3 regions of the Roseomonas cutis genome follow, and region 2 is predicted to be linked to each of the others. Evidence: riboswitches for the same ligand, from Rfam matches in the RefSeq annotation. Region 2 holds a riboswitch; each other region holds the start of a gene.
What was found. Region 2 has a riboswitch for cobalamin ahead of LPC08_RS17530 (DUF1636 domain-containing protein). Riboswitches for the same ligand answer to the same signal wherever they lie in the genome.
Positions count from the first base shown of each region.

Region 1: another riboswitch for cobalamin. It lies ahead of LPC08_RS19935 (ABC transporter substrate-binding protein); the one in region 2 lies ahead of LPC08_RS17530 (DUF1636 domain-containing protein).
Region 3: another riboswitch for cobalamin. It lies ahead of metE (5-methyltetrahydropteroyltriglutamate--homocysteine S-methyltransferase); the one in region 2 lies ahead of LPC08_RS17530 (DUF1636 domain-containing protein).

Region 1 covers NZ_CP087719.1:4,380,251-4,384,891, reverse strand. The annotation lists gene LPC08_RS19950 (AtuA-related protein) at 1-279, opposite strand, end outside; gene LPC08_RS19945 (acyclic terpene utilization AtuA family protein) at 276-1,655, opposite strand; gene LPC08_RS19940 (Bug family tripartite tricarboxylate transporter substrate binding protein) at 1,666-2,658, opposite strand; cobalamin riboswitch at 2,868-3,081, shown strand; gene LPC08_RS19935 (ABC transporter substrate-binding protein) at 3,223-4,236, shown strand; gene LPC08_RS19930 (FecCD family ABC transporter permease) at 4,233-4,641, shown strand, end outside.
Region 2 covers NZ_CP087719.1:3,835,666-3,840,306, reverse strand. The annotation lists gene cobW (cobalamin biosynthesis protein CobW) at 129-1,187, opposite strand; gene LPC08_RS17530 (DUF1636 domain-containing protein) at 1,184-1,648, opposite strand; cobalamin riboswitch at 1,806-2,009, opposite strand; gene LPC08_RS17525 (sulfurtransferase TusA family protein) at 2,028-2,225, opposite strand; gene LPC08_RS17520 (Ros/MucR family transcriptional regulator) at 2,412-2,852, shown strand; gene LPC08_RS17515 (Fur family transcriptional regulator) at 3,008-3,487, shown strand; gene LPC08_RS17510 (GNAT family N-acetyltransferase) at 3,484-4,362, shown strand; gene LPC08_RS17505 (hypothetical protein) at 4,437-4,641, shown strand, end outside.
Region 3 covers NZ_CP087719.1:4,200,792-4,205,432, forward strand. The annotation lists gene LPC08_RS19100 (dihydroorotase) at 438-1,772, opposite strand; gene LPC08_RS19105 (papain-like cysteine protease family protein) at 1,961-2,500, shown strand; cobalamin riboswitch at 2,529-2,774, shown strand; gene metE (5-methyltetrahydropteroyltriglutamate--homocysteine S-methyltransferase) at 2,815-4,641, shown strand, end outside.

The DNA of each region.
Region 1 (4,641 bases), 540 kb from region 2:
CAGGGTCTTGCCGTGCCCATCGAGGTTCAGCGCGCCGTTGACGCCGCCTTGCAGCACGTCGTCGAGGACGAAGTTGAACCCGCCCAGCCCCGGCAGGTCATAGCGGCGGACCCGGGTGGTGCCGCGATGGGCGAAGCGGGCCAGGACGCGGGCCTCGGTGACCTGCTCCGCCAGCAGCGGCACGAGCTCCGGCCGGTCGGCGAAGAGCGCGATGTTCAGCCGGTTGCCCTTGTCCCCCGCCCGCGCATGGGCGATCCGGTGCAGCGGGACGGCGGTCATGCGGGCTCTCCCATCTCCAGCAGCGTCACGCCCGGCCGCACCCGCTCGCGCGGGACCATGAAGGACAGGGTGCGGATCCGGTCCACCACCCGGGTCCTGGCCCCGCCGCCCCCGGCCGGGCCGCAGCAGAGCAGCGACAGCACCTCCCGCGCCGCGCGCTCCGCCGCCTCGCGCGTCTCCGTCGCGACGGCGAGGCGCAGGCGCACGTCGGGCGGGTCGGTCCGGAAATCCTGGCGCCCCAGCGCCCCGTCATCGCCGTCGAAGACGCTGACCACGCCGATCAGGTCGATCCGCGAGCGTCCCGCGATGCCCAGCTGCCGCAGCCGCTCCGTCAGCACCCTGCCCGCCAGGGCGGCGCGGGCGCGGGCATTCGGGCCGGCATAGGAGATCTCGCCCTCGCCCAGCCAGCCGCCAGGCAGGCTGACCGTGGCCTTCAGCCGCTCCGGCCTTGGCCGGCCGCGGCAGCCGCGCACCCGCACGCGGTCGCGCCCCTCCTGCTCCAGCGAGACGCCCGTGACGTCCAGCACCACGTCGGGGGTAAGGTAGGCGGCGGGGTCGTGCAGCTCGTAGAGCAGCTGCTCCTTCACCGTGCGCAGGTCCACCAGCCCGCCCGTGCCCGGCGGCTTGGTGACGACGAAGCCGCCATCGGCGTCGATCTCGGCGATGGGGAAGCCGACCGCGTGCAGGTCGGGCACGTCCTTGCGCCCGGGATCGGCGAAGTAGCCGCCGGTGACCTGGCTGCCGCATTCCAGCAGGTGGCCGCAGGCGGTCCCCGCGGCGAGCCTGTCCCAGTCCTGCCAGTCCCAGCCGAAATGCGCGAGCATCGGCCCGAGGGCGAGCGCCGGGTCCGCGGCGCGGCCGGTGATCACCACCTGCGCGCCGGCCCGCAGCGCCTCGGCGATCGGCGCGGCACCGAGGTAGACATTGGCCGCGATCACCTGGGCCGGGTCCAGCACGGCGCCGGCCTCGCCCTCCCAGGGTTCCAGGTCGTCCAGCGCGTCGGTGCCGCGCACGTCGTCGCCCTCGACCACGCCGATGCGCAGGGCGGCGAGGCCGAGCTCCGCTGCCAGCCGCTGCACGGCCCGCGCCGCGCCGCGCGGGTTCGCCGCGCCACCATTGGTGACGATGGGGATGCCGGACGCGACGCAGCGCGCCAGGATGGGGCGGAACAGCACCTCCAGCGCCGGCTCGTAGCCGGCCTCGGGGTTGGCACGCCGCTCGCGCTGCGCCAGGGCCAGGGTGCGCTCGCCCAGCACCTCCAGCATCAGCGCGGCCGGGCCGCCGGATTCCGCCAGGGCGGCGACCACGGGGCCGGGCGCGTCCACCCGGTCGCCCGAGAAGCCGGAGCCGCAGCCGATGCGCAACAGGTCGGTCATGGCGCCGGCCTCAATCCGCCCGGGCACCGGAGATGCGGACCACCTCGGCCCATTTGGCGATGTCCCCCTTCAGGAAGTCGCGGAAGGCGTCGGGCGGCATGCCCACCGGCTCCAGCCCCTGCTCCAGCAGCTGCGGCCGCAGCTCCGGCGCCTCCAGCGCGCCCTTCAGCGCGGCATGGGCCCGGTCGCGGATGGCGTCCGGCAGCCTCGCCGGGCCGAACAGCCCGTGCCAGGCGGAGACGTCGAAATCGGCGATCCCCTGCTCCATGGCGGTGGGTACGTCCGGCGTCCAGGGCAGGCGCTGCGCCGAGGTCGCGGCGAGCGCGCGCAGCCTGCCCTCCCGCACGAAGGGCAGCAGCGCCGTCACCTGGTAGATCGTCATGGGCACGTGCCCGGCCACCACGTCCGTCAGCGCCTGGGCGGCGGCGCGGTAGGGAACGTGCTCCAGCGGGGCGCCCGTGCGCAGCTTCAGCAGCTCCCCCGCCAGGTGCGAGGAGGTGCCGTTCCCCGCGGAGGCGAAGGTGACGCTGGTCTGCGTCTTCGCCCAGGCGATGAACTCCGGCAGCGTCCTCGCCGGCACCTGCGGCCCCACCACCAGCAGGTTCGGCGCGGTGGTGACCAGCGAGATCGGCGTGAAGTCGCGCAGGATGTCATAGGGCAGGTTCGGCATCAGCGACGCGTTCACCGAATGCGAGGCGATGGAGCCCATCACCAGCGTATGGCCGTCGGGCGGCGACTTCGCGACCACCTCGGAGCCCACCACGCCGCCGGCGCCGGGGCGGTTCTCCACCACGATCGGCTGCCCCAGCGTCTGCGCCATGTGCGGCGTGACCAGCCGGCTCATGATGTCCGTGCTGGTGCCGGCGCCGAAGGGGACGACCAGCCGGATCGGCCGGCTGGGCCAGGGGGCCTGGGCCGCCGCGGGCCGCAGGGCGGCCGCCCCCAGCGCGGCGGTGCCGAGCAGGCGCGCGGCGAGGCGGCGGGTCAAACGGGTGCCGGGCATGGACGCTCTTCCTCCTGCGCCGGCCGCGGCGCACCGCTCCGGTCGGTCTGTGTTCCGGGGCGGCCGTGCCGCACCCGCCGGGGGAAGTCCAGCGAAGCGGCGGCCGCAGGGCAATGGGAAAGGCCGCGGATGCGTCGATTCCCGCATGGAGGCGGTGGCGTGGCCCCACGGGGCGATGCCGGGCCAGCTTGCCGCCGCGCGCCCCATCCGCTAAGCGCGATCCCGTCGGTTTCCGAAAGGGATTAATAGGGAACCCGCCACGATCCGGGCGTCGCAGGACGCGCGGGACGTGAACCGGGACTGCCCCCGCAACTGTAGGCGGCGAGCCTGATCCGCGCACACCACTGGGGGCCCGTCCCCTGGGAAGGTCGGATCGGGCGCTGACCCGCCAGTCAGGAGACCTGCCGGCATGCTTGCGTGAACCAGCCGGCGGGGTGTCCGGGGGAGGGGTGCTGATGGTCCGTTCGCGACGCGCGCAGCTGCGGCGTCCCGCCCGTGTGGCGGGGTGGGCCGCGCCTTCGTCCCCTATCCGATCCTCCGGCAGCCCCTCCGGAGACAGACCCCATGGCCTTTCCACGCATCGCCGCGCTCGCGGCTGCCTGCCTTGCCTCCTGGACGCTGCCCGCAGCCGCTGAGCCGACGCGCTATCCGCTGCAGGTCGAGAATTGCGGCTATACGCTGCGCTTCGACGCGGCGCCGCGGAACATCGTCACCATCGGCCAGTCGGTGACCGAGATCCTCTACGCCCTCGGCGCGGGCGACCGCATGGCCGGCACCTCGCTGTGGTTCAGCGCCGTGCTGCCGGAATTCGCCGAGCAGAACGCCCGCGTGCCGCGCATCGCCGACAACGCGCCCAGCTTCGAGGCCGTCATCAACAGGCGGCCCGGCCTGGTCGGGACGCAGTTCGAGTGGATGATCGGCAAGCAGGGCGTCGTGGGCACGCGCGAGCAGTTCCACGAGCTGGGCGCCCCCACCTACGTCATGCCCCCCGATTGCGAGGGTAAGAACAACCTGGTCGGCGCCGACGGCACCCGCACCGCCCCCTTCGGCACGGAGGCGCTGTACAAGGGCATCGCCCAGCTCGCGCAGATCGTGGACCGGCAGGATCAGGGCACGGCGCTGGTGGCCGGGCTGCGCGCGCGGGAGGCGGCGGCGGTCGCCCGCATCCGCGCGCTGAACCTGCCCGATGCCTCGGCGGTGTTCTGGTTCTCCTCCGCCGACCTGGATCTCGACCCCTATGTCGCCGGGCAGAAGGGCATCCCTGGCTACATGATGCGCACGCTGGGCATCCGCAACGTCGTGCAGTCGGACGAGGAGTGGCCCACCGTGGGGTGGGAAACCATCGCCCGCGCCAACCCCTCGGTGATCGTCGCCGCGCGGATGGACCGCCGCCGCTTCCCCGCCGACGACATCGAGAAGAAGCTCGCCTTCCTGCGCTCCGACCCGGTGACGCGGGAGATGGAGGCGGTGAAGCAGAACCGCATCGTCATCCTCGATGCCCATGCCATGCAGGCGACCCTCCGGCTGGTCGGCGGGCTGGAGGCCCTGACCGAGGCGATGGCCCGGATCCCGCGTTGAGCGGCAGCGCCATCGAGGCAGGGGCCGTCGCCCGGCTGGCCGGCCGGGCACTGCTGCACGGCGGCTGGATCGCCGCCCTGCTGGCGGCGGCGGTCCTGGCGGGGGTCTGCATCGGCGAGACGCCGATCCCCGTCGCGACGGTGTGGCAGACCCTGGCCAACCGCCTGCTCGGGGCCGGCTACGCGCTCGACCGCATCGACCAGGGCATCGTCTGGAACTACCGCCTGACGCGCGCCATCGTCGCCGGCTGTTGCGGCGCGGGCCTCGCCGTCTCGGGCGTGATCCTGCAGGCGCTGCTGCGCAACACGCTGGCCGACCCCTACCTGCTGGGCATCTCGGCCGGCGCCTCCACCGGGGCGGTGCTGGTGACGGTGGCGGGGGTGGGCGCGGGGGCGGTGTCGCTCT
Region 2 (4,641 bases):
CCGCATCCGATCCCGCGGACTCCCGCCGGGGTCCGGGGGCCGGCCCGCCCCCGGTGGAGGGGGCATCGGGGGCTCGACGCATTGCGTCGAGGCCGAAGGCTGCGACGCCTCCCCCGGGGAACGCGAGCCTAGGCCGTCGCCAGCGCCGTCTCCACCGCCGCCCGGTCCAGTCCCGTCTGGCCGATCACCACCACATGCCCCTCGCGGGCCTCGCCCGGCTTCCAGGCCCGGTCGTATTCGTGGCGGAAGCGGGTGCCGACGCCCTGGACCAACAGGCGCATGGGCTTGCCGCGCACGGCGACGAAGCCCTTCATCCGCAGCACGTCGTGGGCCTCGGCCACCGCGCGCAGCCGCTCGACCAACGCCTCGGGCGAGGCAGCCTCGGGCAGCGGCACGGCGAAGCTGGTGAAGTCGTCATGCTCGTGCTCGCCATCCACCGCGTCGTGGCAGGAGGGACGGGCGGCGAGGTCGTCCTCGGCCGCCGCATCCAGGCCCAGCAGCACGGCCGGGTCCACGCGGCCCTCGCGGGTCGGCACCACCTTCACGGCGCGGGGGAGCTGGGCGGCGATCTCGGCGCGCAGGCGGGTGGCCTCGTGCTCGTCCAGCAGGTCGGACTTGTTCAGCACCACCAGGTCGGCCGCCGAGAGCTGGTCGCCGAACACCTCGGCCAGCGGGTTGTCATGCTCCAGCGAGGGGTCCGCCGCGCGCTGTGCCGCCACCGCCTCCGGGTCGTCGGCGAAGCGGCCGGTCAGCGCGGCGGGGCCGTCCACCACCGTCACCACCCCATCCACCGTGACGCGCGAGCGGATGCCCGGCCAGCCGAAGGCCTTGAGCAGCGGCTTGGGGAGCGCCAGGCCGGAGGTCTCGATCAGGATGTGCTCGGGCGGCTCCGGCCGGTCCAGCAGCGCCGTCATGGTCGGGATGAAGTCGTCGGCGACGGTGCAGCAGAGACAGCCGTTCGACAGCTCCACGATGCTGTCCTCGGCGCAGCCCGGGATGCCGCAGGCGCGGAGGAGGTCGCCGTCGATGCCCAGCTCGCCGAACTCGTTGACGATCACGGCGATGCGGCGGCCGTTCGCGTGTTCCAGCAGGTGGCGCACCAGCGTCGTCTTCCCCGCGCCGAGGAAGCCGGTGACGATGGTGGCCGGGGTGCGGGCGGCGGGGGGCTGGGTCGCGGGGGCGCTCATGCGGCGGTCTCCGGAAGAAGGGGCAACGGGGCAGACAGGGCGGGGATGCGGCCGAGGACGACGTGCCGCAGCGAGGCGGGCCGGCGCGAGGGCAGCACCGCCCCGCTGGCCGAGGCGGCATAGGCCGCGCCATAGGTGACCAGGTCCCCGGCCAGGTCCGGCGTCAGCCGGCCGAGGAGATAGCCCCACTTCCCCGCCCCCTGCATGGCGGCGGCACAGCCATGGTCGCAGGCGGCGAGGCAGGTGGCCGCGCGCAGCGTCACGGGCGGCCCGGGGTGGGCGGCCAGCGCCGCCGCCACCGCATCGTGCAGCCGGCGGCCGGGCGTCGCCTCGTCCCCGGCGGGCGCGCCGGTGCCGGCGCGGCAGGTGACGCAGACATGCAGGCAGGGAAGCGCCCCCGTTGCCGGTGCGTCGGGGGGTGCCGCATCGGCGGGCGCGCCGGGCGGGGTCGTGGCATCCATCGGCTGTCCCTGGCGGCCCTTCCGCGCCGGACCCTTCGGTCCGGCATGCTGTCACGGGATGCCGACCGCCCCCGCACCCCGGCGCGTGGGTCGTTCCCGGTCGCGGGGTCCTTCGCCCACGGCCGCGACGCCGCGATCCGGGGCACCCCGCCCGGCCGCGCGATCCAGTGGGATGGCAGGTCTCCTGGCTCGCGGATCGAACGCGCCCGGCGGCCTTCCCGGGGTCGGGGACCCCAGTGGCGTCTCGGCCGGGCGCTCTCCGCCTACAGTTGCGGGGGCAGCGGCGGCCTGGGGGCCCGAGCCCCGCACCGCCTTCCCTTTTCACCCCCCTTGCGGAGGGACCATCCGCCGGGAGCTAGGCGGCGGCGGACGCCGCTTGTCAACCGGCAGCGCCGCCCTTGCGGAGCCAGAGGCGGGTGGTGCCATCCTCCCCCGGCGCCGAGGCCAGGACGGCATGCCCCTGCTCCTCGGCCGTGCGCGGGACGTTGCGCAGGGGCTCCTCGCCCCGCAGCACGACCAGCAGCACCTGGCCAGGCTCCATCCGGTCCAGGGCCAGACGCGTGCGGACGAAGGTCATGGGGCAGATGTCCCTCCGGATATCCAGTGTTGCGTCATGCGCGATGTCTTCGGAATGTTCGATCTTCGACACGGCATTTCCTGTTGTGCTGGCCTGGGACTGTACTAGCTAACCCTGGACTTGCCGCGCTGGCCGCATGTCCTGGATTCCGTGGCCCATGGCCCTGTTGCATTGAGGAGAACGACTTTGGCGGAACCGCAGGATGATGGCGCGACGACCGATGGGATACTGGGCCTGACCGCGAAGATCGTCGCCGCGCACGTCTCGAACAACACGGTCCACAGCGCGGAACTGCCCGTCCTTATCACCGAGGTGCATCGCGCCCTGCTCGGCCTCGGCCGGCCGCCCGAGGCCGAGCCGGCCGTGCGGCCCGAGCCCGCCGTGCCGGTGAGGAAGAGCATCACCTCGGAGTACCTGGTCTGCCTCGAGGACGGGAAGAAGCTGAAGATGCTCAAGCGGCATCTCAAGACCGCCTACGGCATGACGCCCGAGCAGTACCGCGAGCGCTGGGGCCTGCCGGCCGACTACCCGATGGTCGCGCCCAGCTACGCCGAGCACCGCTCCTCCCTCGCCAAGCGCAGCGGCCTCGGCACCCGCTCGCGCAGCGCCCGGACCGCTCAGGGCTAGGCGCCGGGGTTGGCGCCGGGGTTGGCGGCAGGGGGGGAGGGGGCGCGCCATGTTTGCCGCCGGGGGCCGCGCCCGGCTAGTGTCGGCCCATAGCGCCTCTCCGGACGTCCGCCGTCGGCTGTCCCGGACAGGGGCCAGGTATAGAACCAGGACGCATGGACGCACGCCCCGACCCCTCCCGCATCGAGCGCCTCTGCGTGGAGCGCGGTCTCAAGATGACCGGCCAGCGCCGGCTGATCGCGCGCGTGCTGAGCGAGGCGCATGACCATCCGGATGTCGAGGAGGTCTATCGCCGCGCCCTGGCGCTCGACGCCAAGGTCTCCATCGCCACCGTCTACCGCACCGTCCGGCTGCTGGAGGAGAAGGGCATCCTCGAGCGCCACGACTTCGGCGGCGGCCGGGCGCGCTACGAGCCCACCGAGCACGGCCACCACCACTACCACCTGATCGACGTCGACAGCGGCAAGGTCATCGAGTTCGAGGAGCCGGCGCACGAGGCCCTGGCGCAGGAGATCGCGGCCCGGCTCGGCTTCTCCCTGGTCGGCCACCGGCTGGAGCTGTTCGGCCGCCGGCCGGAGGCCGGTGCGCCGGCCATGCTGCCGCGCAGCCGGGCGAAGCCGGGCGAGGAGGAATGACCCTGCCCCGCGAGGGCGACACCGTCGCGGGGGCCGGGCTTCCAGGCGGCGCGGCCCTGCTCCCCTCCTCCCTGGACCCCGGCGGGGCGGGGTTCGGCGAGCTGCGCTCCGGCACGCTGGGGGTGCGAATCGCCGAGCACCACTGGGAGATCACCGCCGCCCAGGTCCTGCGCTGGCGGGTCTTCTACGACGAGATGGGGGCGAAGCCGCTGCCCGGCGCGACGCCGGGACTGGATGCGGATGAGTTCGACGCGGTGGCGGACCATCTTCTGGTGGTGGACCATGCGCTGGGCGAGGGGCCGGAATCCGTCGTCGGCACCTATCGCCTGATCCGGCAGGAGGCGGCGGAGCGCCTGGGCCGCTTCTACTCGGCCGAGGAATACGACCTCTCCCCGCTGCTCGCCTATCCGGGCCGGGTGCTGGAGCTGGGCCGCTCCTGCGTCGGCGCCGGCCACCGCACCCGCGGCTCGTTGCAACTGCTGTGGCGCGGCATCGCCGCCTATGTGTTCCGCCACCAGATCGAGGTGATGTTCGGCTGCGCCTCGCTGCCGGGCACCGACCTGGATGCGCTGGCGGCACCGCTGACCTACCTCGCCACCCACCACCTGGCCCCGCCGGCGCTGCGGCCCCGTGCCCTCCCGCACCGCTACGAGGAGATGCGGCGCATGGACCCGGCCGGGCTGGATGCGCGCACCGCCCTGGCGGACCTGCCGCCGCTGGTGAAGGGCTACCTGCGGCTGGGCGGGCATGTCGGCGATGGCGCGGTCGTGGACCGGCAATTCAACACCACCGACGTCTGCATCGTGGTGAAGACCGATCAGGTCACCGAGAAGTACTACCGCCACTACGAGCGCACGAGCGGCGGGACGGAATAGCCTGGTGCCGGCCGCCGCGCCCGCCGCCGGAACGTTCCAGGCCCGCCCCCGCCCGCCGGCCACGCTTCCACGCGGTGGCTGAGGCGCGCCTCCGCCCGTCCGGACAGGGCCGCCCTGCGCCGGCCCGTCCCGGATCGCCAGGCGATGCGACGCGGCGGGATGGGCCGGGATGGTGGGCCGGGCTGGCGGCTGCCATCGGCCTGGCCCTGCTCCTGCCATCCGGTGCCGCCCAGGCGCAGGTCGCGGCGCTGGACCGGGACGAGCTGACGATCCTGCTGC
Region 3 (4,641 bases), 370 kb from region 2:
GCTGCCGTCAGCCTGCGGGCTGATCCCTGACGGCGCGCGGACAGGCGGGACTCTGAAGAAAGCTTTCAGAGGGCTTCAGCGAATGCTGCGGCCGGTCCCGCCGAGGAGCATGGCTCCTCGGCGCCTTGACCCCGTATCAGGCTGTCCCGCGGCAGCGCCGATCGGGTCCAGGGCCCGCAGGGTCCTGGCGGAGTGGGGGTACGGGGGCGAGGCGGAGCCTTGCCCCCGGGCCACGGGCACAACGCCGGCACGGCCCAGCACATCGCGCCGCGCGTACGACACGGCCGCGCGCGCCGGTGACGCTGCCTGCCACCAGGGGCCGTCTCCGGCGGCACGGGCCACGGGCCTCTTCGCGGCTTCGGCCCGGCTCTGGCAGGCCGGCTGACGCGGCAGGGCGCAGGACCGGCCCCCGAGGCGTCGCGGCGGCCGCTCCGTGCCTAGTGCGCGAGGGTGTCGAGGAACCGCACCGGCACGCCGCGCGGCGTGCCGAGCACCTCGTCCTCGCGCATCGCTGCCTGGCCGCGCAGGATGGTGGCAACGGGCCAGCCCGTGCAGGTCATGCCGGCGAAGGGGGTCCAACCGCAGGGCGAGACGATCCAGCTCTCCTCGATGGTGCGGCGGCGCTTCAGGTCCACGAGGGTGAAGTCGGCGTCGTAGCCGGCCGCGATCCGCCCCTTCCCGGTGACGCCGTAGACGCGCGCGGGACCGGCGCACATCAGGTCCACCAGGCGGGCCAGCGACAGGCGACCGGCCGCGACATGGTCCAGCATGATCGGCACCAGGGTCTGCACCCCGGTCAGGCCAGCGGCCGTGGCCGGCCAGGGGCGCTCCTTCGCGGCACGGGGATGCGGCGCGTGGTCGGAGCCGATGCAGTCCACCGTGCCGTCGCGCACGGCGGCCCAGGCCGCCTCCATGTGGCGCGCGTCGCGGATCGGCGGGTTCATCACCGCATAGCCGCCCAGCCGGTCATAGGCATCCGGCGCCACCTGGGTCAGGTGGTTCACCAGCAGCTCGACCGTGGCAAGGTCGCGGTAGTCCTTCACGTAGTCCAGCTCCTCGGCGGTGCTGACGTGCAGGATATGGGCGGGCCGGCCGGTGCGCCGGGACAGCGCCATGAGACGGCGGGTGCCGAGGAAGGCGCATTCGACGTCGCGCCACTCGGCATGCAGGGCGAAGGGCCCACCCGCGGCAAAGAGCGGCTTGCGCTCCTGCAGCCGGTACTCGTCCTCGGAGTGGTAGGCGATGCGGCGCCGGCCGGAGCGCATCACCGCTTCCAGCGAGGCATCGTCCTCGACCAGCAGGTCGCCGGTGGAGGAGCCGGCGAAGACCTTCACGGCGCAGACGCCGGGCTGCACCTCCAGCTCGGCCAGGGCGGCGATGTTCGACTTCGCGGCCCCGACATAGAGGCCCATGTCGCACCAGGCGCGGCCGGCGACGTAGGCGCGCTTGGTGTCCAGCGCGGCTCGGCTGGTCACGGGGGGGGTGGTGTTGGGCATGTCGAACACCGCCGTCAGCCCGCCCAGGATGGCGGCCCGGGTGCCCGTCTCGATGGTCTCCACCGCCGGGTCGCCGGGGTCGCGCAGGTGGACATGGGGGTCGATCAGCCCGGGCAGGACATGCAGCCCGGCGCAGTCGATCACCTCGGCCGCGTCCGCCTGGCGCAGGTCGCCGAGGGCGGCGATGCGGCCGTCACGCACCCCGACATCGGCCGCCTCCTCCCCCCAGGGCAGGACCAGCGTGCCGCCGCGCAGGATCAGGTCGAAGGATGCCATGGCTCGGTGTCTCCGCTGCGGGGTTCCGGGGTTAGACCGGATCGCGACCGGCCGGAAGCGGCCCCGCCCCGGGAAGAGGTGCCGTCCGGACGCGCCGCCCGCCCATCCGTTCGCGGGCAAGCCCTCCATTCGAAGGGAGAGCCCTGGCGGGACAGGCGCAGAATGGCGCCGTCGACAAGGAGCGGCGCATGAGCAGCCCGATGGTCAGCGTTCCGATGAAGAACATGAAGCCACTGCCGCAGGACACGGCGACGACCTGCTGGCTGACCTGCTTCCGGATGATGTTCGCCTGGAAGAACCGCGACCCGGCCGAGATACGCCCGGCCCTGGAGGGGGCGGGCGTGCTGTGGACGGATGCCTGCGAGACGGGGCTGAAGACGCGCGACTACATGAAGGCGGCCAAGGCACTGGGGATGCGGCCCTGGGGGACGGGCACCTCCTGGAGCGCGGCCAGCTTCGCCTCCTTCTGCACCGTCAGCCCCGTCTGGGTGGCAGGCAAGTGGCATGACTACGGCCACAACGTCGTGGTCATCGGCGCCAGCCGCGAGCTGATCCGCTTCATCGACCCCTGGTGGCAGGGGGACAAGGAGGCGGAGATCAAGACCTGGACGGAAAAGCTGTTCGTGAAGGGCGACGCGCCGAACAAGGGGACGGATGCGTACATGGGCTGGATGGGGGCGGTCATGGTCTGGGAGGACGCCATTCCCTACGGCCTCGTACCCGAATGAGGCGCTTGCCTGCCCACTACAGATAAAGATATCCTTATATTGCGTTGGTCCCGCGCGAGCGGGCGCAAGAGGGAACGCCGTGCGGCCGGGGAGACCCGGCCCAGTCGGCGGCTGCCCCCGCAACTGTCGGCGGCGAGCCGGCGGTCCACCCGCGTCCTTCTCCCGCCATGGCGGCGGGGGGGCGCGCGCCACTGGGAGCCTCGTGCCCCGGGAAGGCGGGACCGCGCGGCCATGACCCGCAAGCCAGGAGACCTGCCGGCGCGAGGCACCCCCAACGGCCCGGGGCGGGGTGAACCCGGGCGAGGACATGACGCATGCGCTTCTCCCCCACGGGAACCAACCTCGGCTTCCCCAGGATCGGCCGGCACCGCGAGCTGAAGACGGCGCTGGAGCAGCACTGGTCCGGCACGCTGGACGAGGCGGGGCTGCGCGCCGCCGCCGCCGGGCTGCGCCACCGGCACTGGGCGCTGCAGAAGGAGGCGGGGATCGGCCTGGTCCCGTGCAACGACTTCTCCTTCTACGACCACGTGCTCGACACCGCCTGCGCCATGGGCGCCATCCCGCCCGGCTATGGCTGGCGACCGGGCGAGGCCGTGTCGCTCGACACCTATTTCGCCCTGGCGCGCGGCGGGCGCGGCACGGCCACGCCGGCCTGCTGCCCCGGGCACGATCATGGCGGCATGTCCGGGGCGGGCGTGCCGGCGCTGGAGATGACGAAGTGGTTCGACACCAACTACCACTACCTGGTGCCGGTCTTCGCCCGCGGACAGGAGTTCGCACCGACCGGCTTCCCCGCCGTGGACGCGTTCCGCGAGGCGCGGGACGCGGGCTTCGAGGCCCGGCCGGTGCTGCTCGGCCCCGTCTCCTTCCTTCTCCTGGGCAAGATGGCCGAGGGCGCGGGCGACCCGCTTGACCTCCTGCCCGGCCTGCTGCCCGCCTATGCCGAGACGCTGCGCCGGCTGGAGCGCGAGGGCGCGCGCCAGGTACAGGTGGACGAGCCGTGCCTGGTGCTCGACCTGCCCGATGCCGCCCGCGCCGCCTATGCCACGGCCTATGCGGGGCTGGCCGCCGCGGCACCTTCGCTCTCCCTGCTGGTCGCCACCTATTTCGGCGGGCTGCGCGACAACCTCGACACGGCGCTGCGCCTGCCGGTCTCCGGGCTGCACCTCGACCTCGTCCGCGCCCCGGAGCAGTTGGCGCCGGCGCTGAAGGGCGCGCCCGCCCGCATGGCGCTTTCGCTGGGCGTGGTGGACGGGCGCAACATCTGGCGCAGCGACCTGTCCCATGCCCTCGCCCTGCTGCGCCAGGCCACGGCCGCCCGGCGTCCGGAAGCGGTCCTGGTCGCCCCCTCCTGCTCCCTGCTGCACGTCCCCGTGGATCTGGAGACCGAGACCTCCCTCGATCCCGAGCTGCGCGGCTGGATGAGCTTCGCGCGGCAGAAGCTGGAAGAGGTGGCGATCCTCGCCCGCGGGCTGTACGAGGGCCCCGGCGTCATCGCCGCCGCGATCGCGGAGAGCGATTCGCGCCAGGCGCAGCGGCGCGCCTCCGCCCGGCTGCACGACCCGAGGGTCGCGGCGCGGCTGGCCGCGGGGACGGCGGCCGATGCGCGGCGCGCCTCGGCCTTCCCGGCACGGCAGGCGGCCCAGCATGCGCGGCTCGGCCTGCCGCGCTTCCCCACCACCACCATCGGCTCCTTTCCCCAGACCGCCGAAATCCGGGCCGCGCGCGCCGCGCTGAAGCGCAGGGCCAGCACCGTGGAGGAGTACGACGCCTTCATCGCCGCCCGGACGGAAGCCGCCGTGCGTTGGCAGGAGGAGGCCGGGCTCGACATGCTGGTGCACGGCGAGTTCGAGCGGAACGACATGGTGGAGCACTTTGCCGAGTTCTTGGACGGCTACGCCTTCACGAGGAACGGCTGGGTGCAGTCCTACGGCTCGCGCTGCGTGAAGCCGCCGGTGATCTATGGCGACGTCTCCCGCCCCGGCCCGATGACGGTGCGCTGGAGCGCCTTCGCGCAGTCGCTGACCGCGCGCCCGGTGAAGGGGATGCTGACCGGCCCGGTCACGATGATGCAGTGGGCCTTCGTGCGCGACGACATCCCCGCCGCGACCGTGCGCCGCCAGATCGCCTATGCGCTGCGC